Regions from separate parts of the Streptomyces sp. NPDC001502 genome, predicted to be linked through region 1. Evidence: riboswitches for the same ligand, from Rfam matches in the RefSeq annotation. Region 1 holds a riboswitch; each other region holds the start of a gene.
The links. Region 1 has a riboswitch for thiamine pyrophosphate ahead of ACFY0D_RS28060 (thiamine ABC transporter substrate binding subunit). Riboswitches for the same ligand answer to the same signal wherever they lie in the genome.
Positions count from the first base shown of each region.

Region 2: it holds a riboswitch for thiamine pyrophosphate, as region 1 does, so the genes downstream of both, thiC (phosphomethylpyrimidine synthase ThiC) here and ACFY0D_RS28060 (thiamine ABC transporter substrate binding subunit) in region 1, are expected to answer to the same signal.
Region 3: it holds a riboswitch for thiamine pyrophosphate, as region 1 does, so the genes downstream of both, thiO (glycine oxidase ThiO) here and ACFY0D_RS28060 (thiamine ABC transporter substrate binding subunit) in region 1, are expected to answer to the same signal.

Region 1 is NZ_JBIAVW010000018.1:80,826-85,727, forward strand. It holds gene ACFY0D_RS28050 (phosphatidate cytidylyltransferase) at 1-103, shown strand, start outside; gene rlmN (23S rRNA (adenine(2503)-C(2))-methyltransferase RlmN) at 197-1,309, shown strand; TPP riboswitch at 1,368-1,477, shown strand; gene ACFY0D_RS28060 (thiamine ABC transporter substrate binding subunit) at 1,561-2,661, shown strand; gene ACFY0D_RS28065 (ABC transporter permease) at 2,757-4,373, shown strand; gene ACFY0D_RS28070 (ABC transporter ATP-binding protein) at 4,373-4,902, shown strand, end outside.
Region 2 is NZ_JBIAVW010000011.1:215,082-219,983, forward strand. It holds gene ACFY0D_RS21570 (hypothetical protein) at 1-288, shown strand, start outside; gene thiC (phosphomethylpyrimidine synthase ThiC) at 599-2,386, opposite strand; TPP riboswitch at 2,381-2,526, opposite strand; gene ACFY0D_RS21580 (YibE/F family protein) at 2,599-4,077, shown strand; gene ACFY0D_RS21585 (SsgA family sporulation/cell division regulator) at 4,141-4,590, opposite strand; gene ACFY0D_RS21590 (IclR family transcriptional regulator) at 4,688-4,902, opposite strand, start outside.
Region 3 is NZ_JBIAVW010000033.1:10,807-15,708, forward strand. It holds gene ACFY0D_RS36725 (thiazole synthase) at 1-141, opposite strand, end outside; gene thiS (sulfur carrier protein ThiS) at 147-347, opposite strand; gene thiO (glycine oxidase ThiO) at 344-1,522, opposite strand; TPP riboswitch at 1,520-1,631, opposite strand; gene ACFY0D_RS36740 (NAD(P)/FAD-dependent oxidoreductase) at 1,713-2,933, shown strand; gene ACFY0D_RS36745 (Rv2175c family DNA-binding protein) at 3,072-3,437, shown strand; gene thiE (thiamine phosphate synthase) at 3,524-4,159, shown strand; gene metF (methylenetetrahydrofolate reductase [NAD(P)H]) at 4,302-4,902, shown strand, end outside.

The DNA of each region.
Region 1 (4,902 bases):
CCTGCTGCCGGGACACGGCGGCATCATGGACCGGCTGGACTCCCTGCTTCCGACGGCCCCCGTGGTGTGGCTGCTGCTGGCGGCCTTCGTCGGCACCGGCTGACCTGCGAAAAGGCGTCGCAGGACGCCGGGCGGTTACTCTTGGAAGGCGCGCTGCTTCTGCGGCGCGCCTTTCGTCTTACAAGGAGTACCTGCCATGGCCCGCCCCGTTCCGGGAGAGCTCACCTTCGTCGCCCCTCGCGGGGCCAAGAAGCCGCCCCGGCACCTTGCCGACCTGACCCCGGCCGAGCGCCGCGAGGCGGTCGCCGCGATCGGCGAGAAGCCGTTCCGGGCCAAGCAGCTCTCCCAGCACTACTTCGCCCGGTACGCGCACGACCCGGCCGAGTGGACCGACATCCCGGCCGGCTCGCGGGAGAAGCTCCAGCAGGAGCTGCTGCCGGACCTGATGAGCGTCATCCGGCACATCTCGTGCGACGACGACACCACCCGCAAGACCCTGTGGAAGCTGCACGACGGCACGCTCGTCGAGTCCGTGCTGATGCGCTACCCCGACCGGGTCACCATGTGCATCTCCTCGCAGGCCGGCTGCGGCATGAACTGTCCGTTCTGCGCCACCGGCCAGGCGGGCCTGGACCGCAACCTGTCCACCGCCGAGATCGTGCACCAGATCGTCGACGGCATGCGCGCGCTGCGCGACGGCGAGGTCCCCGGCGGCCCGGCGCGACTGTCGAACATCGTCTTCATGGGCATGGGCGAGCCGCTCGCCAACTACAACCGCGTGGTCGGCGCCATCCGCCGGCTCACCGACCCGGAGCCCGACGGCCTGGGTCTGTCGCAGCGCGGTATCACCGTCTCCACCGTCGGCCTGGTCCCGGCCATGCTGCGCTTCGCCGACGAGGGCTTCAAGTGCCGTCTGGCCGTCTCGCTGCACGCGCCGGACGACGAGCTGCGCGACACCCTCGTCCCCGTGAACACCCGCTGGAACGTCCGCGAGGTGCTCGGCGCGGCCTGGGAGTACGCCGAGAAGTCAGGCCGCCGGATCTCGATCGAGTACGCCCTGATCCGCGACATCAACGACCAGGCCTGGCGCGGTGACCTCCTGGGCAAGCTGCTCAAGGGCAAGCGTGTGCACGTCAACCTGATCCCGCTCAACCCGACGCCGGGCTCCAAGTGGACCGCCTCGCGGCCCGAGGACGAGAAGGCCTTCGTGGAGGCCATCGCCCGCCACGGCGTGCCGGTGACCGTACGGGACACCCGGGGCCAGGAGATCGACGGCGCGTGCGGCCAGCTGGCCGCCTCGGAGCGCTAGATTCCGCTTCTGTTCGACGCGATTCGGCCACGGGGTACCCTGTGGCCGAACCAATTTCATATTCCGACAGGGGAGCGCCACAGCGCTGAGAGTGCGGTATCCGTCATCCGCAGACCCTCTGAACCTCGCCCCGGTCATTCGGGGTAGGAAGTTCGGTCACCACTCTTGCTGTTGCGCCCTGCCCGGCGTCCGCTCTCGCAGCGCCGGGCAGGGCCGCGTCTTCTCCTGGACATCCCAGGAGGAATTCACCGATGAGCACCACCAAGAAGCTGGCGGGCATCGCGCTCGCGGCTGCGCTGGGCGTCACCACGCTCAGCGCCTGCGGCGGCGGCGACGCCGAGGACAAGACCGCAGGCGCGAGCGACGCCCCGAAGTCCAAGACCGTCACGCTCGTCTCCCACGACTCCTTCAACGTGACCGACACGGTCCTCAAGGAGTTCGAGCAGCAGAGCGGCTACACGGTCAAGGTCCTGAAGTCCGGAGACGCGGGCGCGGCGCTGAACCAGGAGATCCTCACCAAGGGCTCCCCGCGCGGCGACGTCTTCTTCGGCGTGGACAACACCCTCCTCTCGCGCGCCCTCGACAACGGCATCTTCACCCCCTACGAGGCCAAGGGCCTGGCCGAGGTGAAGCCCGAGTACGTGCTCGACAAGGAACACCGGGTCACCCCGATCGACTCCGGTGACATCTGCGTCAACTACGACAAGGCGTACTTCGCCGAGAAGAAGATCGCCCCGCCGCAGACGCTGGACGACCTGACCAAGCCGGAGTACAAGAACCTCCTGGTCACCGAGAACGCCGCGACCTCCTCGCCCGGTCTCGGCTTCCTGCTCGCCTCCGTCGGCAAGTACGGCGAGGACGGCTGGAAGGACTACTGGAGCAAGCTGAAGGCCAACGGCGTCGAGGTCGTCGACGGCTGGGAGCAGGCCTACAACGAGCGCTTCTCCGGCTCCGCGGGCGGCAAGAAGGCCAAGGGCGACCGCCCGCTGGTCGTCTCCTACGCCTCCAGCCCGCCGGTCGAGGTCCTGTACGGCGAGCCGCAGCCGGCCGAGGCCCCCACGGGAGTCTCCACCGGCACCTGCTTCCGCCAGATCGAGTTCGCGGGTCTGCTCAAGGGCGCCAAGAACGAGGAGGGCGGCAAGGCCCTCGTGGACTTCCTGGTCAGCAAGAAGTTCCAGGAGGACATGCCGCTCCAGATGTTCGTGAACCCCGTGACGAAGGACGCCGCCCTGCCGGAGCTGTTCACCAAGCACGGTGTGGTGGTCGAGAAGCCTACGAGCGTGGCTCCCGAGACCATCGCCAAGAACCGTGAGCAGTGGGTCAAGGCATGGACCGCGCTCGTCGTGAAGTAAGCGGTACCAAGGAGCCGGGCGTGGCGTCGGGGGACGCCGCGCCGGGCTCCGGCCCCCGCGAGGGGGCGCGGGCGACCGCCGTGCGGCTCGCCCTGATGGCCGTCCCCCTCGCCTTCTTCGGGCTGTTCTTCGCCTATCCCGTCGCCGCGATCGTCGGGCGCGGCCTGAAGACCGGCGAAGGGTGGCAGTTCGGCCGGTTCGCGGAGGTGCTGGCCCGGCCCGACATCGCCGACGTGCTGTGGTTCACGACCTGGCAGGCGTTCGCCTCCACCCTTCTCACCCTGCTGATCGCGCTCCCCGCCGCGTACGTCTTCGCGCGCTTCGAGTTCCCGGGCAAGCAGCTGCTGCGCGCCGTGGTGACCGTTCCCTTCGTGCTGCCGACCGTGGTGGTCGGCACCGCCTTCCTCGCGCTGCTGGGACGGGGCGGCCTGCTGGACGAACTGGCGGGCGTCCGGCTCGACACCACCGTCTGGGCGATCCTGCTCGCGCACGTCTTCTTCAACTACGCCGTCGTCGTCCGCACGGTCGGCGGGCTGTGGGCTCAGCTGGACCCGCGCCAGGAAGAGGCCGCCCGGGTGCTGGGCGCCGGGCGGTTCACCGCCTGGCGGCGGGTGACGCTGCCCGCACTCGCCCCGTCGGTGGCCGCCGCCTCGCTGATGGTGTTCCTGTTCACCTTCAGCTCCTTCGGCGTCGTACTGATCCTCGGCGGACCCTCGTACTCCACCCTGGAGGTGGAGGTCTACCGGCAGACCGCGCAGCTCCTGGACCTGCCGACGGCGGCCGTGCTGACGATGGTGCAGTTCGCCGCGATCGGCGCGATCCTCGCCGTGCACGCCCGGACCGTCCGCAAGCGCGAGACCGCGCTGCGGCTGGTCGATCCGGGCCGCACCACGCACCGGCCCCGCGGCTGGGCGCAGCGCACCCTGCTGGGCGGGGTGCTGCTGACCGTCGCGCTGCTGATCGTGCTGCCACTGGGCGTGCTGGTCGAGCGGTCCTTCGACACCCCCGGCGGCTACGGCCTCGGCTATTACCGGGCCCTGCAGGACGCGGGCGCCGGTGGCGGGACCTTCCTGGTGGCGCCGCTGGAGGCGATCTGGAACTCCCTGCAGTACGCGCTCGCCGCCACCGCGATCGCTCTGGTCATCGGGGGACTCGCGGCCGCGGCCCTGACCCGGCGCGGGGGCCGCTTCGTACGCGGCTTCGACGCGCTGCTGATGCTCCCGCTCGGGGTGTCCGCGGTGACCGTGGGCTTCGGCTTCCTGATCACCCTGGACGAGCCGCCGCTGGACCTGCGGACCTCGTGGATCCTGGTGCCGCTGGCGCAGGCCCTGGTGGGTGTGCCCTTCGTCGTACGGACCATGCTGCCGGTGCTGCGCGCGGTGGACGGGCGGCTGCGGGAGGCCGCCGCGGTGCTCGGCGCGTCGCCGCTGCGGGCCTGGCGGGAGGTGGACCTTCCACTGGTGCGACGGGCGCTGCTGATCGCGGCCGGGTTCGCCTTCGCGGTGTCGCTGGGGGAGTTCGGCGCGACCGTGTTCATCGCGAGGGCGGACCGGCCGACGCTGCCGGTGGCCGTGGCGCGGCTGCTGGGGCGGGCCGGAGAGCTGAACTACGGGCAGGCGATGGCCCTGAGCACGATTCTGATGCTGGTGTGCGCGGTGTCCCTGCTGCTGCTGGAGCGACTGCGGCCCGACAAGACCTCCGGAGAGTTCTGATGACACTGCTTCAGCTGGAGGGGGTTTCGGTCCGCTTCGGTGAGCGCGCGGCCCAGTACGCCCTGGACGGCGTGGACCTCGCGGTCGCCGAGCATGAGGTGGTGTGCGTGCTGGGGCCGAGCGGAAGCGGTAAGTCCACGCTGCTGCGGGTCGTCGCCGGACTGCAGCAGGTGTCCGCCGGCCGGGTGTTGCTGGGCGGGGCCGACCAGGCCGGCGTACCGGTGCACCGGCGGGGCGTGGGCCTGATGTTCCAGGACCACCAGCTCTTCCCGCACCGCGACGTCGGCGCGAACGTCTCCTTCGGACTGCGGGTGCGGGGAGCCGGACGGGCCTCGTCCGCGGACCGGGTCGCGGAACTGCTGGAACTGGTCGGGCTCCCCGGGGCCCAGGGCCGGGCGGTGGCCTCCCTGTCGGGCGGCGAGCAACAGCGGGTGGCGCTGGCCCGGGCGCTGGCGCCGTCGCCGCGGCTGCTGATGCTCGACGAACCGCTGGGGCAGCTGGACCGGGGGCTGCGGGAGCGGCTCGTGGT
Region 2 (4,902 bases), on a different contig from region 1:
GAGACGGAGGCGATACCCGACGAGGTCGCACGGGCCCGCGAGGCCTGGCGGCACGCCTTGCTGGAGCGCGGCATCGTGCCCTTCCTGCGCGACGCGCTGGCTGATCCGAGCGCAGGTCCCGGCTTTCCCACCCCCCGCACACCGGCGGCGGGCCGCATCCCCAACCTGGGGTACAGCCGTCCCGACTTCACCAGCCCGGGATCACCGTCGGAGAGCCCCCGGCCCGGCTACACGCCTCCGGACTTCACGAGCCCGGACTTCGGTGGCCCGGAACACGAACCGGAGTGACCCCCGGCGCGGGGCGTCCGGGGCGGGGCGTCCGGCGCGGGGCGTCCGGGGCGGGGCGTCCGGGGCGGGGCGTCCGGCCGTTTCCGGCACGTCATCGAATCCGCACGTTCCTCGGCCGCCGCCGGGGTGCCCTTCGCCGGGGTGCACGACGCCTTGTACCGCTGGGACGTGCGGGCTGCGGCGTACCTCGTCGGCGGCGGTTGCTCCGGCCCTGGCACGCACGACGGGACGGGCCCGCGGCTCCCCCCATGGGTCGCGGGTCCGTCCCGTGCCGTTCCTGTACTTCCTGTACTTCCTGTACTTCCTGCGCTCAGTCGGCCAGCGGCAGGTAGACGCGGCTGCCCGAGGCCGCGAACTCGGCGGACTTCTCCGCCATGCCCGCCTGGATCTCCTCCGCCTTCAGGTCGCCGCCGTGCTCACGGCGGATGTCCTGCGAGATCTTCATCGAGCAGAACTTCGGACCGCACATGGAGCAGAAGTGCGCGGTCTTGGCCGGCTCCGCCGGGAGGGTCTCGTCGTGGAACTCGCGGGCCGTGTCCGGGTCGAGGGCCAGGTTGAACTGGTCCTCCCAGCGGAACTCGAACCGCGCGTCGGACAGGGCGTCGTCCCACTCCTGCGCGCCCGGGTGCCCCTTGGCCAGGTCCGCGGCGTGCGCCGCGATCTTGTACGTGATGACGCCGGTCTTGACGTCGTCGCGGTTGGGCAGGCCCAGGTGCTCCTTGGGCGTGACGTAGCAGAGCATCGCAGTGCCCCACCAGGCGATCATCGCGGCGCCGATGCCCGAGGTGATGTGGTCGTACGCGGGCGCGACGTCCGTGGTCAGCGGGCCGAGCGTGTAGAACGGCGCCTCCTCGCAGATCTCCTGCTGGAGGTCGATGTTCTCCTTGATCTTGTGCATCGGGACGTGGCCCGGGCCCTCGATCATCGTCTGGACGTTGTGCCGCTTGGCGATCGTGTTCAGCTCACCCAGCGTCTTCAGCTCGGCGAACTGGGCCGCGTCGTTGGCGTCCGCGATCGAGCCGGGGCGCAGACCGTCGCCGAGGGAGTACGTGACGTCGTACGTCGCGAGGATCTCGCAGAGCTCCTCGAAGTTCGTGTAGAGGAAGTTCTCCTTGTGGTGCGCCAGGCACCACGCGGCCATGATCGAGCCACCGCGCGAGACGATGCCGGTCTTGCGGCGGGCGGTCAGCGGCACGTAGGGCAGCAGCACGCCGGCGTGGACCGTCATGTAGTCGACGCCCTGCTCGGCCTGCTCGATGACCGTGTCCTTGTAGATCTCCCAGGTCAGGTCCTCGGCGCGGCCGTCGACCTTCTCCAGCGCCTGGTAGAGCGGAACGGTGCCGATCGGGACGGGGGAGTTGCGCAGCACCCACTCGCGGGTGGTGTGGATGTTGCGGCCGGTCGAGAGGTCCATGACCGTGTCGGCGCCCCACTTGGTCGCCCAGGTCATCTTGTCGACCTCCTCCTCGATGGAGGAGGTGACCGCGGAGTTGCCGATGTTGGCGTTGACCTTCACCAGGAACCGCTTACCGATGATCATCGGCTCGATCTCGGGGTGGTTCACGTTCGCCGGAAGTACGGCGCGACCTGCGGCGATCTCCTCGCGGACGACCTCGGGGGAGACGTTCTCGCGGATCGCGACGTACTCCATCTCCGGGGTGATCTCGCCACGGCGGGCGTACGCGAGCTGCGTGACCGCGGCGCCGCCCCGGCCGCGGCGGGGCTGGCGGGGCCGGCCCGGGAAGACCGCGTCGAGGTTCTTGAGGCCGCCGCGCGGCGAGGTGTGCTTGATGCCGTCGTCCTCGGGGCGCACGGGGCGGCCCGCGTACTCCTCGGTGTCCCCGCGGCTGATGATCCAGTTCTCACGGAGCGGCGCGAGGCCGCGGCGGACGTCGGTCTCGATCTGCGGGTCGGTGTACGGGCCGGACGTGTCGTAGAGCGTCACGTCCTTGCCGTTGGTGAGGTGGACCTGGCGGACCGGCACCCGGAGGTCGGGGCGGGAGCCCGCCAGGTATCCCTTGTGCCAGCCGGGCTGGCGCTCGGTCTGGCCGTCGGCGTCCTGGCTGACGGCAGGCGTGCGTGCGTCCTGAATGGTCATGAGACCTGATCTCCCTACGCCGGCATTACCCGGTAACAGGTTCGGCGGTCGACGCAGCCTCTTCCCGTACGCATCTGTGATGCCCGTACGGTGATCAGCGTCCTCTCAGCCCGGTGCTCCGAGCTCCCGCGTTGTGCAAAGGTGCCCCCACGCTAGCGTCATCCATGGCGTGCTGAACAGTGGGCCCCCTCATCTCTTGCGATGATCTGCTGGTGACGCCCTCGCCGCAGCCCCCCATCGAGCACACAGAGCCCCATGGCCACAACGGCCACGCGCATGGGAGCCCCGGACCGTCCGACGGGCACTCCGACGGCCACGCCGACAGGCCAGCCGACGGTCACTCCGGCGGCGGCTCGGACGGCCACCCCCCGGGGCAGTCCCACGGCCACGGCCACGGCCACGGCCATGGCCACAGTCATGGCCACGGCCCGGCAGCCCCCGTCTCGAAGCACCTGCGCAAGGTCATCGCCGCCGTGCTGATCCCCTTCGCCGTGGCCGTCTTCGTGGGCATGGTGGTGCTCTGGCCGGGCGGCGCCCCGGGCCACGAGCGCACGGGGGTGGGATTCGACCGGCAGACCCAGCAGGGCGTGGTCACCTCGCTCGAACAGGTCGACTGCAAATCCGTGAACGCCGCCCAGGTGCCGACGACCGCGGCTCCCTCCACTCCCGAGGGCCGCCAGGCGCAGGCCGAGCAGACCGGCGAGTGCAAGAAGGCCACCGTCGAGGTCACCAGCGGCCCGGACAAGGGCCGCACCTTCGTGGAGGTCGTCCAGCCGGGCGCGCCACGGCAGTTGGAGGACGGCCAGGAGGTGGTGGTGGCGTACGCGCCGGACGCCCCCCGTGACCTCCAGTACTCGGTGATCGACGTGAACCGCAAGCTCCCGATGGCGCTGCTGGCCGGCATCTTCGCGGTCGCGGTCGTCGTCGTCGGGCGGATGCGCGGGCTGTTCGCGCTGGTCGCGCTGGTGGTCAGCTTCGGCGTGCTGACCCTCTTCATCCTCCCGGCCATCCTGCAGGGGTCGAACCCGCTGGTCGTCGCGGTGGTCGGGGCGAGCGCCATCATGCTGATCGCCCTCTACATGTGCCACGGGCTGACCGCCCGTACCTCGGTGGCCGTCCTGGGCACACTCGTCTCGCTGTTGCTGATCGGGCTGCTCGGCTCGGGGTTCATCGACTGGGCGTTCCTCAGCGGCAACACCGACGACAACACGGGCCTGATCCACGGGCTGTACCCGGACATCGACATGAGCGGTTTGCTGCTCGCAGGCGTGATCATCGGATCGCTGGGCGTACTCGACGACGTGACGGTCACCCAGACGTCGGCGGTGTGGGAACTGCACCACGCGGACCCCTCGATGGGGCCGCGCGCCCTCTACCGGGCGGCCATCAGGATCGGCCGCGACCACATCGCATCGGTGGTCAACACTCTGGTGCTGGCCTACGCGGGTGCCGCGCTGCCGCTGCTCCTGCTGTTCTCGATCGCGAACAGCAGCATGGGTTCGGTGGCCAACAGCGAGCTGGTGGCCGAGGAGATCGTACGGACCCTCGTGGGCTCGATCGGTCTGGTGGCCTCGGTCCCCGTGACCACGGCGCTGGCCGCACTGGTGGTTTCTGCCGACCGATCGGGATCCCCGGCAGGTGCCCCGGCCACAGGGCCGGTCCGCGGCCGGGGCCGGCGGCGCAAGCGCTGAGGAGTTGACGGTCCGGCCGGTCGATCGGCCGGACCATCAGCGGGTCGGTAGCCGGTCAGCCGGTCAGCCGGCGTTCTGTTCGTTCTGCTGCGATTCGGCGAGGATCTTGCCGAGGGCCTCGTCGAGGTTCTCCTCGAAGTCGCCCAGATTGCGCTCCTGTCCGAGCGGAACGATCCGGTCGGTGCGGTCGAGGAACGCGACGAGCGGCGCCGCGCTGGCCCGGAACAGGGCCCGGTCACCGCCGACCTGAAGGCGGATGTGGACGTCGGACAGGTCCTCCGGGTGGGTGGGTGCGATGTGCACATCGCCGTCACCGCATGGCTTGTTGATGCCGTCGAGGAGGAGCTCCCGGCCGAACGCCCAGGTCACGGGCGCGTCTCCGGGAAGGTGGAAGGTCAGGCGGACTGCGTAGGGGTCGCGTGCGTCGTACCGGAGTTCCACCGGAATCCGGAACGAGAGCTCCTCGGAAACGAGGAAGCTCATCATGACCTCTGCCTGTACCGACTCGCGCATGGACTACCCCGCTGTAGTTGAAGTGGCCAGGAATGATCCCCCAGGACCCACTTGACAAGAGTGGTGGAAGTGGTAGCAGATCACAAGGAGTGAGTTTTCAGATACTGATAGAGAACGAGAGGGTGCTCAACAGCGCGCCTACTTCACTCCGTAGCCGATTGACTACATAGAGCAATCGCTCTTCTTGGTGGAGAGGTAGAGAAATGGCCATCGTCGCGACCGTATCGCCGGCCGTAATGGGGATGGCGGCGCAGATCGTGCCGAGGGCATATTCCTGGCGTTCGATCACCGGCTGCATTCGCCCGAGCGCCC
Region 3 (4,902 bases), on a different contig from region 1:
CCGCATCGCGACCGTGGTGAGTTCGGTGCCGGACGCGACGAGGGCGCGTTCCAGGACGTCCAGGCTCGGGGCCCCGCCCGTGCCCATGATCAGGCGGGAGGTGAAGGTCCGCCCGCCGAGGGTGAAGAGGTCGTCCGCCATGCCGCTCAGCCCCCCTGTACCGCGGTCAGGATCTCGACCCGGTCGCCGTCGCCCACGATGGTGGCCGGCCACTGCCCGCGCGGGACCACGGTCTCGTTGAGTGCGGCGGCGACCCCGGAGGGGGCGGTGGTCAGGGTGGCGACCACCGTGTCGAGGGTGGCGCCGGCCGCGACCTCGCGCGGCTCGCCGTTGACGGAGATGGTCATGCGTACGACTCCTGACGTGCGGCGGAGAACCGGCGGGGGGTGAAGGGGCGCGCGATCTCCGGCAGTTCGCCGGTGGCCAGCAGCTCGGCGAGGATCTCGCCGGTGAGCGGGGTCAGCAGCACCCCGTTGCGGTAGTGCCCGGTGGCCAGGTGCAGGCCCGGCAGGTCGGTCGGGCCGAGCAGCGGGGCGTTGTCGGGGGATCCGGGGCGCAGCCCCGCCCGGGTCTCGGTGAGCGGGAGTTCGGTGATGCCGGGGACCAGTTCGTGGGCGTCGCGCAGGAGTTCGTAGACCCCGCCCGCGGTGACGGTGGTGTCCCAGCCGAGTTCCTCGCTGGTGGCGCCGACGACGAGTTCGCCGTTCTCGCGCGGCACCAGGTAGACGTGGCTGCCGCGTACGACGGCCCGTACGGTCCGCGACAGGAACGGCGCGTACGCCGCCGGCACGGTGAGCCGCAGGACCTGCCCCTTGACCGGCCGTACGGGGGCCGCGACCTCCGGCGGTACGCCCGCCAGCCGGCCGGTGAACGAGCCCGCGGCGAGGACCACCTGGTCGGCGAGCAGCTCCGTGCCGTCGTCGAGGAGAGCTCCGGTCGCCCGGTCGGTGGTGGTGAGCAGCCGCTCCGCGCCGGTCCGGTGGATGGTCACGCCGGCGCGTTCGCAGGCGGCCAGCAGGGCGGCCGCGAGCCGGCGGGGATCGACCTGGTGGTCGCCGTCGACGCGCAGGCCGCCGCGTACGCCCGGGGCGAGCATGGGCTCCAGGCGGCGGCACTCGCGGCCGGTGAGCCACTCGGACTCCAGGCCGCAGCGGCGTTGCAGGGCGTGCAGTTCGCGCAGGTGGAGGCGGTCGTCGGAGTCGAGGGCGACGGCGAGGGTGCCGCAGGCGCGGTAGCCGATGTCCAGGCCGCCGCTGGCTTCGGCGAGCTCGGCGGCGAACTGCGGATAGCGGGCGGCGGAGGCGAGGCCGAGGCCCAGCAGGGTTTCCTCGCCGTAGTGCAGTTCGGTGACGGGGGCGAGCATGCCGGCCGCGACCTGGGCGGCGCCGCCGCCGGGTGCGGGGTCGGCGAGTACGGTGCTCAGTCCGCGCGCGGCGGCCCGCCAGGCGGTGACCAGGCCGATGATTCCGCCCCCGATGACGAGGACGTCGGATCCCTTCCGAGATGTTCGGGATGAGTGCATGGGCGTCCAGCCCCTCCCTTCGCCGGCATGACCCGGATCAGGTTCGTACGGTCGGAGGCCGGCCAGCCTCCCTCTCAGCCCGGTGCGCCGGACTCCCGCGATAGGTACGGTGGCCAGACTAACCCGGCGGTGGATGGCGGGTAAGGCGGCACCTATTCCTGACGGAGCGTCAGATGATTAGGGTGGCGGCGTGAGCGAGCAGACGGAACAGAATCAGCACGGCGTCGTGATCGTCGGCGCCGGAATGGCCGGGGTGCAGACCGCGGTGGCCCTGCGCGAACAGGGCTACACCGGCCGCGTGACCCTGCTGGGAGCCGAACCCCACCAGCCCTACGACCGGCCCCCGCTGTCCAAGGCGGTACTCCTCGGCAAGGCCGAGGACTCCGCCTTCGACGTGGACTTCGAAGGCCTCGACATCGACCTCAGGCTCGGCACCGAGGTCACCGGACTGCGTGCCGCCGTCCACGAGCTGGACACCGAGGCCGGACCGGTCCCGTACGGGACCCTCGTACTGGCGACCGGCGCGCAGCCGCTGACCCTCCCCGGGACCGAGGGCGTCCCGGGCGTCCACCTGCTGCGCACCCTGGACGACGCGGCCCGGCTGCGCCCGGTGCTGGCCGCGTCGCCCCGGGCCGTGGTCGTCGGCGCGGGCTGGATCGGCGCCGAGTTCGCCACCGCCGCCCGGGAGGCGGGCTGCGAGGTCACCGTGGTCGAGGCGGCGGACCGGGTGCTGGCGGGGGCGCTGCCCGCCGAGGTCACCGAGCCGATGGCGCGCTGGTACCGGGAGGCGGGCGCGGAGCTGATCACCGGGGCGAAGGTCGCCGGGATCGAGGAGGGGCGGGTCCTGCTGGCGGACGGGCGGACCCTGCCCGCCGGCGCGGTGGTGGTGGGCATCGGCGCGCGCCCCGCCACCGCATGGCTGGACGGGACCGGCGTGGAGCGCGGCCCCGACGGCTCGGTCACCGCGGACGCGTACCTGCGGACCTCGCTGCCCGGGGTGTACGCGGTCGGCGACTGCGCCTCCTTCCCGTCCGGGCGGTACGGGACGCGGCTGCTCGTGCACCACTGGGACAACGCGCTCCAGGGGCCGCGGACGGTCGCGGCGAACATCCTGGCCGGGGAGCCGGCCCAGATCTACGACCCGGTGCCGTACTTCTGGTCGGAGCAGTTCGGGCGCTTCGTGCAGTACGCCGGACACCACGGCGGGGCCGACACCCTGCTCCTGCGCGGGGACCCGGCCGGTCCCGCCTGGTCGGTGTGCTGGCTGCGCGGCGGCGCACTCGTCGCCGTCCTGGCCGTGGGACGCCCCCGCGACCTGGCGCAGGGCCGCAAGCTCATCGAGACGGGGGTGCCGGTCGACCCCGCCAAGGTCTCCGACCCCGGAACCCCGCTGAAGTCGGCCACGGCCTGACGGCCGCCGGCGGGGCCGGAAATCCAGCCCCGCCGGCGTTTGAGGCGCGGGGTCCGGGGCGGAGCCCTGGCACGGGCCGCGACCCGGACGGGGCTGCTCAGGTACCGGCGGCGGAGCCGAGATGGCAGGCTTGTGCCTGTGACCGAGATTGACGCAAAGATCGATGCCCTTGTCCCCTCGTGGCTGTACCTCCCCGACATCGCGGAGATGCTGAACATCGAGGTGACCCGGGTCCGCCAGATGGTCAAGGAAGGGCAGCTCATCGCCGTCCGCCGGGGCGAGAACCGCTCCCTGCAGGTACCGGCCCCCTTCATCGACGGCGACAAGGTCGTCAAGGGCCTCGTCGGCCTGCTGACCGTGCTGCGCGACGACCGTTTCACCGAGGAGGAGATCCTCGAATGGCTCTTCACCGAGGATCCGACCCTGCCCGGCACCCCCGTGCAGGCGCTGAGCGAGAATCGCGGCACGGAGGTGAAGCGCCGCGCTCAGGCGCTCGCCCTCTGACCTGATCGCCTTCGCTCCACAGCGGTGTACGGGCCCACGGCCGCGGCCCCGGCCCGTACACCGCATCCATCACGGGGGGTACACCCATGCAGCTGTCCGACGCCCGGCTCTACCTCTGCACGGACGCCCGCAAGCGCCAGGGTGACCTCCCCGCATTCCTCGACGCCGTCCTGTCCTCGGGCGTGGACATCGTCCAGCTCCGCGACAAGGGCATGGAGGCGGGGGAGGAGCTCGAACACCTCCAGGTCTTCTTCGAGGCCGCCCGCCGCCACGGCAAGCTCCTCGCCGTGAACGACCGCGCCGACGTCGCCCACGCCATCGGCTCCGACGTCCTGCACCTCGGCCAGGGCGACATCCCCGTCCCCGCCGCCCGCGCCATCCTCGGCGAGCGGGTGCTGATCGGCCGGTCCTGCCACGCCGAGGACGAGGTCGACGCAGCCGTCGCCGAAGCCGGCGTGGACTACTTCTGCACCGGCCCCTGCTGGCCCACCCCCACCAAGCCCGGCCGCCACGCCCCGGGCCTGGACCTGGTCCGGTACGCGGCCTCCCTGGAACAGGACCGCCCCTGGTTCGCCATCGGCGGCATCGACGGCTCGAACCTGGACCAGGTGCTGGACGCCGGAGCCACCCGCATCGTGGTCGTCCGCGCCCTCACCGAGGCCACCGACCCCGGCGCGGCCGCCGCGGAGCTCGCCAAGCGGGTCCGGGCCCGCCTCGGCTGATTCCCGGCCGCCCGGCCGGCGGGCGGTCGCGTTCCCCCGTACGGACGCCTTCCGGCCAGAGCAGGCCCTCCAAGTGTCCAAAAACGTGTCCAAAACGTGGACAAGGCTTCGGTGTCCGCCGGGCCGCGTCTAACCTGCCCACATGGCCTCTGGTACCGCTTCCACCTGGTCGGATCGTGCACACACGGTCCGCGACCTCCTCGCGTCCGGGCGCTCGTACTCCTTCGAGTTCTGGGCCCCGAAGACGGAGAAGGGCGAACGCAACCTCTGGAACGCCCTGCGCCGGGTCGAGGCGGTATCCCCCAGTTTCGTCTCCGTGACCTACGGAGCCGGCGGCTCCACCCGCGGCGGCACCGTCAAGGCCACCCAGGAAATCGCCGCCGACACCACCCTGACTCCCGTCGCGCACCTCACCGCCGTGGACCACTCGGTCGCCGAGCTGCGCAATGTCATCGGGCAGTTCGCGGACGCCGGGATCCGGAACATGCTCGTCGTGCGCGGAGACCCGCCGGGTGACCCGATGGGCGAGTGGGTGGCGCACCCCGAGGGCGTGCACTACGCCGCCGACCTGGTCCGGCTGGTCAAGGAGTCCGGCGACTTCTGCGTCGGCGTCGCCGCCTTCCCCGAGATGCACCCGCGTTCGGCGGACTGGGACACGGACATCCGGCACTTCGTGGACAAGTGCCACGCCGGTGCCGACTACGCGATCACCCAGATGTTCTTCGATCCGGAGAATTATCTGC